DNA from 2 places in the Nocardia sp. CA-128927 genome. Region 2 is predicted to be linked to the other one. Evidence: riboswitches for the same ligand, from Rfam matches in the RefSeq annotation. Region 2 holds a riboswitch; the other holds the start of a gene.

Region 1 (4,253 bases), 2.7 Mb from region 2:
GGACGACCGCGGTCGCGGCGGCGGTGGCCAGGGCGGAGAGCTTCATCGGATACCTGTTCATCGACGGACTCGGGAAAGGAAGGCGCGGGTGCGCGGGTGTTCGGGATGGTCGAGGACGACCTCGGGGGGACCCTGCTCGACGATCGCGCCCGCATCGAGAAACACCACGGTGTCGGCGATCTCGCGGGCGAAGCCGATCTCGTGGGTGACGATCACCAGCGCGGTGCCGCCGTGCGCGAGGTCGCGGATCACATCCAGGACCTCGCCGACGAGCTCGGGGTCCAGCGCGGAGGTCGGCTCGTCGAACAGGATCACCCTGGGGCGCAAGGCAAGTGCCCGCGCGATCGCCACCCGCTGCTGCTGTCCGCCGGACAGCCTGCGCGGGTACGCGTCGGCCAGCTCGCCGATGCCGACCCGTTCGAGCAGCACCCGAGCTTCGGCCTCGACCTCATTGCGGTCGCGACGTTGCGCGGAAAGCGGTGCGATCGTGACGTTATCGAGCACCGTCAGATGGGGAAAGAGATTGAACTGCTGGAAGACGAACCCGATGCGGGAGCGCTGCTTGCGCACCTCACGGTCGGGCAGCGCGTGCAAGGTGTTGCGGCGCAGCCGATATCCGATCAGCTCCCCGTCGATGTGTACGGTGCCCGCGTCCAGCGACTCCAGGTGGTTGACCACCCGCAGCAGCGTTGACTTGCCGGAACCGGACGGGCCGATCACCGTGACCACCTCGCCGGAGCGCACGGTCAGGTCGACGCCGCGCAAGACCTCGTGCGCGCCATAGGATTTGCGGACGCCGCGGACCTCGACGGCGAGTGCGGTGCTCATCGGGTCGCTCCTCGCGGTGCGGTGGAACCGGAATCGGCGATCTCGCGCAGCTTCTGCCAGGCCCGCTGGGTGGGCGACGGCGGTGGCGTGCGCTGGGTGCCCTTGGCGTAGTGGCGCTCGATGTAGTACTGCGCCACCGAGAGAATGGTGGTGAGCACGATGTACCAGGCGGTGGCGACCAGCAGCAGCGGCACCACCCGGCCGTTGCGTCCGTAGATCACCTGGACCTGATAGAACAGCTCGGCGATCGCCATCACCGACACGATCGAGGTGCCCTTGAACAGGCTGATCACCTCGTTGGTCGCGTTGGGCAGGATCGACCGCATGGCCTGCGGGACCACGATGGAGCGGAACTGCCGGACCTTCGGAATACCCAGCGCGGCAGCGGCTTCCAGCTGACCGGCGTCGACCGAGATGATGCCCGCGCGGATGATCTCGGCCGAATACGCCGCCTGATGCAGCGCGAGCCCGATCACCGCCGCGGTGAACCCGCTGATCACGCCGTTCACCTCGAAGGTGAAAAACGCGGGGCCGAACGGTATTCCGACCGACAGCGTGTTGTACAGGTAGGCGATGTTGAACCAGAACAGCAGCTGCACGATGAGCGGAATCGACCGGAACGCCCAGATGTAGCACCACGAGATCACCCGCAGCACCGGGTTGTTCGACAGCCGCGCGATAGCCAGCGCGGTGCCGAGCAGGAAGCCCAGGGCGGTACCCCACGCGGTGAGCTCCAGGGTCACCTTCAGCGAGGCGAGCACCGACTTCGCGGTGATGTACTTCGCGAAAGTCGGCCAATCCCAACCGGGATTGGTGACCAGGCCGTGGATGAACTGGGCGAGCAGGTTGAGCGCGACGGCGCTGATCACCCAGCGCCACGGATGCCACGTCTTGGCGACGGTCGGCGCGGAATCGCCCGGAACGGTGGCGGATTCGGCGGGTGTCACGGGGGAGTCCGCGATGCTCTCGGTCGACGCGGGCACGGACTTGTCCGGCGCCAGGTCCAGAACGGCGTCGGGGACGGCGACGGCATCGGGTGCGGCGGACGCACTCATGACTCCACCTCGCGGGCGCTCGGCTCCGTCATGAGTGCGAAAGCAGCTGTGTCATTTGTTCGCTCGCTGCGCTCACGCATGGTCGAGGTCCTTCGGAAGAACGAACGGACCGCGCCACATCGGGCCGCGGTCACATCACCCGGCCAGCGACGGGTGCAACAGACTGGCTGCGGGTCAGCCCCGACAGCTCGCGGATGTCACTTTGCATTGATCGATATGACGGCGGCCCCAACGGGTGCCTCGGACAGCAGCGATGATCACTTCGGTTCCTCCATCGGTCCCGGCGGAAGCACCCGCACCCGGTGAACCGGGGGGTTGCTGCGACGTCGACGAGCCAGGTCTCTCGGTCGCTCTGGATGGTTGTCGCCGATCCGGACACCGGACGATGTCAGGGTCGAGCCGAATTATCATGCCCAGCAGGCGAACCCTTGGGCAAGGGAAGTAATCACCGTGAGCGTAGATCTTGCCGTAGCCCGATTCGCCGGGTAAGTCCGGTAGCCGGATATGCGCTGGCGCAGTGTGATCGGGCGCTCACGCGCTCGGGGCGGCTCCGTCGGGGAGCAGCATACGGCTCGTCGGAGGTGTCCGTGTGCGGACCCCGCGAAGTCGGGCCGCAGACCTGATGTGTGCGCTTGCGCAACTGAGGGGAGGGGATCGATCGGCAGTGCTGGAGCGGTGGGCTCGAGGTGACACGCCGATAGCTTGCCAGGGGCAATACGGGCTGTTCACAGCGTTTGCCGGAGTACCGTCAGCCTTCGATTGTGTCGACGATGAGAAGAGGTCTCCGTGGCCGTGCAACGCCGTCTGACCGTATTGTCCGCCGTGGCGACCTGCTCGGTCGCACTGGCGCTCGCGGCACCGACCGCGGGCGCGGCCCCGATCCCGCCCGCCGTGCCGCCCGTTCCGCCCGCCGTGGCGAGCGACCGTCCCGCCCCGACCGGCACCGCCGCACCCGGCGACCTGTTCGGCGTCTACAACACCGCGATAGATGGCCTGCGCGCCTTCGGCATGCAGCCGTTCCTCTACCCGACCGCGGCCGCGTTCTGCCTCAACGGCACCTCGCTCGGCCTCGCACCCGCCGTAGCCGGGGCGGTGCCGGGCCCGTGGCCCAAGACCTCGATCACCATCCCCGGACTCGACCTGGCCGCCGTCAAGTCCGGCCAGACCATGTTCACCTTCGTCCCCTACGGCCTCGGCCAGGACGGGCCGGACACCACCGGCATGCAGGTCGCCTGGATGAACGTGACCAGCGGTCGCGGCGGCCTCGCGTCGATGGGCCCGCTGTCCACCGTCTTCCGCGCCATGATCCCCGCCGAAGTCCCGGCCGCCCTGCGCCCCATGGCCGAACGGGCCATCCAGAACTTCTTCGTCGCCGCCCTCCCGATGGGCGGCGTCCGTGCCGTACCCGTCGATACCGGTCAGGGCACCGTGCTGGCCGCGGTCTTCGGCACCGTCGAGAACGGCGGCAAGTCCTGCTTCTTCCTGCCGACGGTGGGGATCACCGAGGTTCCGTAAGCGCTAAGCACCGACTGTGTTGAGCGCGCGGCCTTTCCAGCGCAGCGCGCCTCGGCGTCGGGCGCGATGAGAGCGTGCCCACAGCAGTAGGTAGGCGGCCACAGAGAACGGGTGGGACAGGGCCGCAAGGACATCGGCGGGGGTGAGTGGTCCGCCGGTCTCGGTCGAGCGGGCCAGCAGCCTTCCGGTGACCGCAGCTGTGTAGCCGAGGGCTCCGACCCGGCGGACCTTGCCGCGACCGCAAGCTGCGGCCAGGGGCGGGACCCAATAGGCCAGCGCGGCAAGCGTTCCCACGGCAGTGCCGCCCGCGACGGTGCCACCGTAGGCGGACCACAGCCAGCGGGTGTATCCGGCGTCGAGTTCGCGAGTGCCCTCGTACATTCGGGTGTTCGCCATGCGGCCCGCGGCGACGAGGACGGTGGATTGTCCTGCGCGGCGCAATGTTCGGGCGATGTCGAGGTCCTCGGTGACGCTGACGGCCACAGCGGCGTGTCCGCCGATGGCACGGTAGGCGGCCGTGTCGAACACCAGAAACTGCCCGCAGGCAACGGAAGTCGACGGCCGCAGGGTCCGGTTGGCCAGCGAGATCGGCAGCGTGGCCGCCCACGACCAGCACAGCAACGGCTGCACCAACGCCTCGGCCATAGACTCGGCCCGTTGCATCGGCCACGGCGACACCAGCGCGACCCGCCGCCTGCGCAATTCGGTGACCGCCGCCGCGATCGCACCCGGCGCCAGCCGCACATCCGCGTCCACGAATACCAGCACCGGCGCAACCACAGACTCGGCCAATCGCGCGCACGCGGCAGCCTTACCGGTCCAGCCGGGCGGCGGTTCGGTGTCGTTGCGCAACAC
Region 2 (4,253 bases):
GTCACAGGCGGCGGCGAGCGCGGCGGCGCCGAGCACGTTGGGCGAACCGCCCTCGTGCCGCTGCGGGGCGGGCGCCCACTCGGCACCGGTGGTGGTGACCTCGCGGACCGCGCCGCCACCGGCCAGGTACGGCTCCGCGTTGTCGAGCCAGTCACGGCGGCCGACCAGCACGCCCGCGCCGAACGGCGCGTACAGCTTGTGGCCGGAGAACGCGAGGTAGTCGATGCCGGTGTCGCGCAGGCTGATTCGCCGATGCGGCGCGAGCTGCGCGGCGTCGACGAGGATGCGGGCGCCGCACTGGTGGGCGATGGTGGCCAGGCGCTCCAGCGGCAGCACCTCGCCGGTCACGTTGGACGCGCCGGTGACCGCGAGCAGCGCGGCGGGCTTGCTACACAGCTCGGCGACGAGCCGCCCGATGGTCTCCTCGACGGTGGCCGCGGCCTGCACGACGCGGCGGCCGTGCCTGGTCCACGGCAGGAAGTTGGCGTGATGCTCGATGTCGAGCACCACGGTGTCGCCGGGCACACAGGACGCGAGCAGGTTCAGCGAGTCGGTGGTGTTGCGGGTGAACACCACCACCTGGTCGTCGGCCGCGTCGAGGAAGCGGGTCACCGAACCGCGGGCCGCCTCGTAGCACTCGGTGGAGATCCGCGAGGCGTAGCCGGCGCCGCGGTGCACGCTCGCGTAGAACGGCAGCAGCTGCTGCACCCGGTCGGTGACCTGGGCCAATGCGGGGGCGCTCGCGGCGTAGTCGAAGTTGGCGTAGGTGGTCGTCCCGCCCTGGACGAGCGGTACCTGGAGGTCGTCACCGGAAACCCTGGCGAGGGGGGCACAGGTCTGGGTGGCCACAGCAGTCATCACGAAATCCCGTCGGCTCTGGGACTCGTGATCAGAAGATTCGTCGAGTCCGCGCTTGCCGCACCCGGTCGGGCGTCGGCCTGGTCGTCACCCGGAGCACCCCACCGCGGAGGAGGGTTGCCGACCAGCAAGCCGGGGCTGAACGCTGGTACTCATGACCTGACCCGAGATTGGCAGATGTCCCCCGGCCCTGTCAACTGGTCCGCGACGCCGCGTGTTCGCCCGGAAAACCCGTCCGCGCTGGTCACCCGCGGCGGGCGCGGGTGGAAATCCGTTGCTTATCCGGCGACTTTGCGGTCACATCATGAGGTGTCACTTTCGCTCCTGATCAGCTTCATCGGCCTGTGCGTCCTGCTGGCGCTCACCCCGGGCCCGGATTCGTTTCTCGTGCTGCGGTTCTCGCTGGTAGACGCCCGACCGGGGATCGCGGCGGCGATCGGGTCGGCGCTGGGCGGGATCCTGTGGGCGGTGGTGGTCGCGGCCGGTGTCGCCGCGGTGCTGGAGCAGTCGGCGACCGCGTACCGCGCGCTCAAGGTGGTCGGCGGAATCTACTTGGTGTACTTGGGTATCCGCGCGCTGCTCGATCAGCGGCGGCAGCGCAGGGCGGGGCTGGCGGCCGAGGGCGCCGAGGGCCTCGCGCAGGCGGGCGGCGGCACCCGCGTATCGGTTCGCTCGGCGTTCACCGCGGGCGTTTTCTCGTGCATGTTCAACCCGAAAGTCGGCCTGTTCTATCTCGCCGTGCTGCCCCAGTTCCTGACCGAGGTCACCTTCGCCAACACCCTCGCGCTCGGCGCCGTCGAATCGACCATTGCCGCGGTAGCGATGGTGCTCCTGGCCCTGGCCGCGTCCCGCGCGGTCGCGCTGCTGCGCCGCCCGAAGATCCGGGATCGGCTCGAACAGGCCAGCGCCGCCATCCTGACCGCCCTCGGCATCGGCACCGCCGCCTCCGCGGCCTGATCGATTCCGCTCGAAACGCCCTGAGCTGCAAGATCACCAGGTCGATGTGGGGAATCACACCGGCCTGAGCGGATCGACGCAGCGATCACCTGGCGAACCCGCCGGGCAACCCGCCCACCAGGGGTTGCTTCGGCGCGTCCGGCGGAAATCGCCACGACCTGCAACAACCCCGCCTGCGGCCGGAAGACCGGCAACCGCGCCGGTGAACAACAAACGTCGACAACCCCGAGTACCGTGGACAACTGGTCACCGTGGTGTTTGCCCACTGGTAACCCAGCTATGACACAAACAACAGGGAAGTGCGAGGCAGGTCGAATGGGAGGTGGGCAGGGCGTCATGCTCCAACCACAGGTTGATGTGACGGTGGACCCACTACTTCGGACCGAGCACACGCCACCGGCCCGGACCCTGGTCGACATCCTGACCGCGACCGCGCTGACCCATCCCGACGCACCCGCCATCGATGACGGCCAGGTGGTGCTCAGCTACCTCGAACTCGTCGTCGAGATCGAGAAGACCATGGCCCGGCTCGCCACGGCGGGCGTGCGGCCCGGCGACCGGGTCGGCGTGCGGATGCCGTCCGGCTCCCGCGAGCTTTACCTGACCATCCTCGCCGTGCTGTACGCGGGCGCCGCCTACGTGCCGGTCGATGCGGACGACCCGGACGAGCGGGCCCAGCTGGTCTTCGGCGAGGCCCAGGTCACCGCGATCGTCACGGCGGCGGGCATCGAAACGACACCCGCGGGCATCCGTGCCGCAGCGGACAATCCGGTCGACGCGAGCACGAGCACCCTGCCCACCCCCGCCGACGACGCCTGGATCATCTTCACCTCCGGCTCCACCGGAACGCCGAAAGGTGTTGCGGTGACCCATCGCAACGCCGCCGCGTTCGTCGATGCCGAGGCACGGCTCTTCCTGCCGGACGCCCCGATCGGCCCCGGCGACCGGGTGCTCGCCGGACTCTCCGTCGCCTTCGACGCCTCCTGCGAGGAGATGTGGCTGGCCTGGCGCAACGGCGCCTGCCTCGTCCCCGCCCCGCGCGACCTGGTGCGCACCGGCGCCGACCTCGGCCCGTGGCTGGTCCGCCGGGAAATCAGCATCGTCTCCACCGTGCCGACGCTGGCCGCCACCTGGCCCGCCGAGGCACTGGACGCGGTCCGGCTGTTGATCTTCGGCGGCGAGGCGGTGCCGCCCGAACTCGCCGAACGCCTTGCCGGCAACGGTGATACGGATCGCGAGGTATGGAACACCTACGGCCCCACCGAGGCAACGGTGGTCGCCTGCGCCGCGCTGCTCGACGGCGAATGGCCCATCCGGATCGGCCTGCCGCTCGACGGCTGGGACCTCGTAGTGATCGACGCCGCCGGAAACCCGGTGGGCGAGGGCGAATCCGGCGAACTGGTGATCGGCGGCGTCGGCCTGGCCCGCTACCTCGATCCCGCGAAGGACGCCGAGAAGTACGCGCCACTGCCCTCGGTCGGCTGGGACCGCGCCTACCGCAGCGGCGATCTGGTCCGCAACGACAGCGCCGGCCTGGTCTTCCTCGGCCGCGCCGACGATCAGATCAAGCTCGGCGGCCGCCGCATCGAACTCGGCGAGATCGACAACGCGCTGCAACACCTACCCGGCGTCACCGGCGCGGCCGCCGCGATCCGAACGACCAAGGCGGGCAACAAGATCCTGGTCGGCTACCTCGCGGGCACCGGTCCCGATTTCGACAGCAAGGCGGCCAGAGCCCAACTCGCCGAACAGCTTCCGGCGCCGCTGGTCCCCCGGCTCGCGGTGGTCGACGAACTGCCGACCCGCACCTCGGGCAAGGTCGACCGCAACGCCCTGCCCTGGCCGCTGCCGAACAACACCGACGACGACGAGAACGACCTGACCGGCACCGCGCAATGGGTTGCCGGACTGTGGGATTCGGTGCTCGGCGGCGAGGTCACCGACCTCGATGCCGACTTCTTCGACCTGGGCGGCGGCTCGCTGGCGGCGGCTCAGATGGTCACCGCACTGCGTGCGCGTTATCCACAGATCACCGTCGCCGACCTCTACGACCATCCCCGCCTCGGCGCGCTGGTGGAACTGCTGGAGCAGAGCACACCGGCCGTCGCCGTCGAGGAACGTGTCGTGCGTCCGACGCCGCGGCGGGCCCAGTGGATGCAGGTGCTTGCCACCATCCCGCTCACCACGCTCACCGGCCTGCAATGGCTCACCTGGCTGGCCATCGTCGGCAATATCGCTGCCTGGTCCGGCTCGCTGCCGTGGCTGCCCCAGTTGCCCTGGTGGTGGACGCTGGCGGCGTTCCTGCTCTTCATCTCGCCCCCTGGCCGGATGGGGATCTGCGTGGTCGGCGCTCGACTACTGCTGCGCGGGGCCGCCCCCGGCCGGTATCCGCGCGGCGGCTCGGTGCATCTGCGGCTGTGGGCCGCGGTACGCCTCTC

Evidence for each region. Region 2 has a riboswitch for S-adenosylmethionine ahead of ACQPW1_RS03145 (aminotransferase class V-fold PLP-dependent enzyme). Riboswitches for the same ligand answer to the same signal wherever they lie in the genome.
Region 1: linked by a shared signal. The riboswitch ahead of ACQPW1_RS15785 (amino acid ABC transporter permease) and the one ahead of ACQPW1_RS03145 (aminotransferase class V-fold PLP-dependent enzyme) in region 2 are both predicted to bind S-adenosylmethionine.

The regions. Positions count from the first base shown of each region.
Region 1 is NZ_CP192087.1:3,337,755-3,342,007, forward strand. It holds gene ACQPW1_RS15775 (ABC transporter substrate-binding protein) at 1-46, opposite strand, end outside; gene ACQPW1_RS15780 (amino acid ABC transporter ATP-binding protein) at 58-828, opposite strand; gene ACQPW1_RS15785 (amino acid ABC transporter permease) at 825-1,883, opposite strand; SAM riboswitch class I at 2,152-2,246, opposite strand; gene ACQPW1_RS15790 (hypothetical protein) at 2,670-3,398, shown strand; gene ACQPW1_RS15795 (glycosyltransferase) at 3,402-4,253, opposite strand, start outside.
Region 2 is NZ_CP192087.1:636,945-641,197, reverse strand. It holds gene ACQPW1_RS03145 (aminotransferase class V-fold PLP-dependent enzyme) at 1-858, opposite strand, end outside; SAM riboswitch class IV at 905-1,018, opposite strand; gene ACQPW1_RS03140 (LysE family translocator) at 1,168-1,815, shown strand; gene ACQPW1_RS03135 (Pls/PosA family non-ribosomal peptide synthetase) at 2,152-4,253, shown strand, end outside.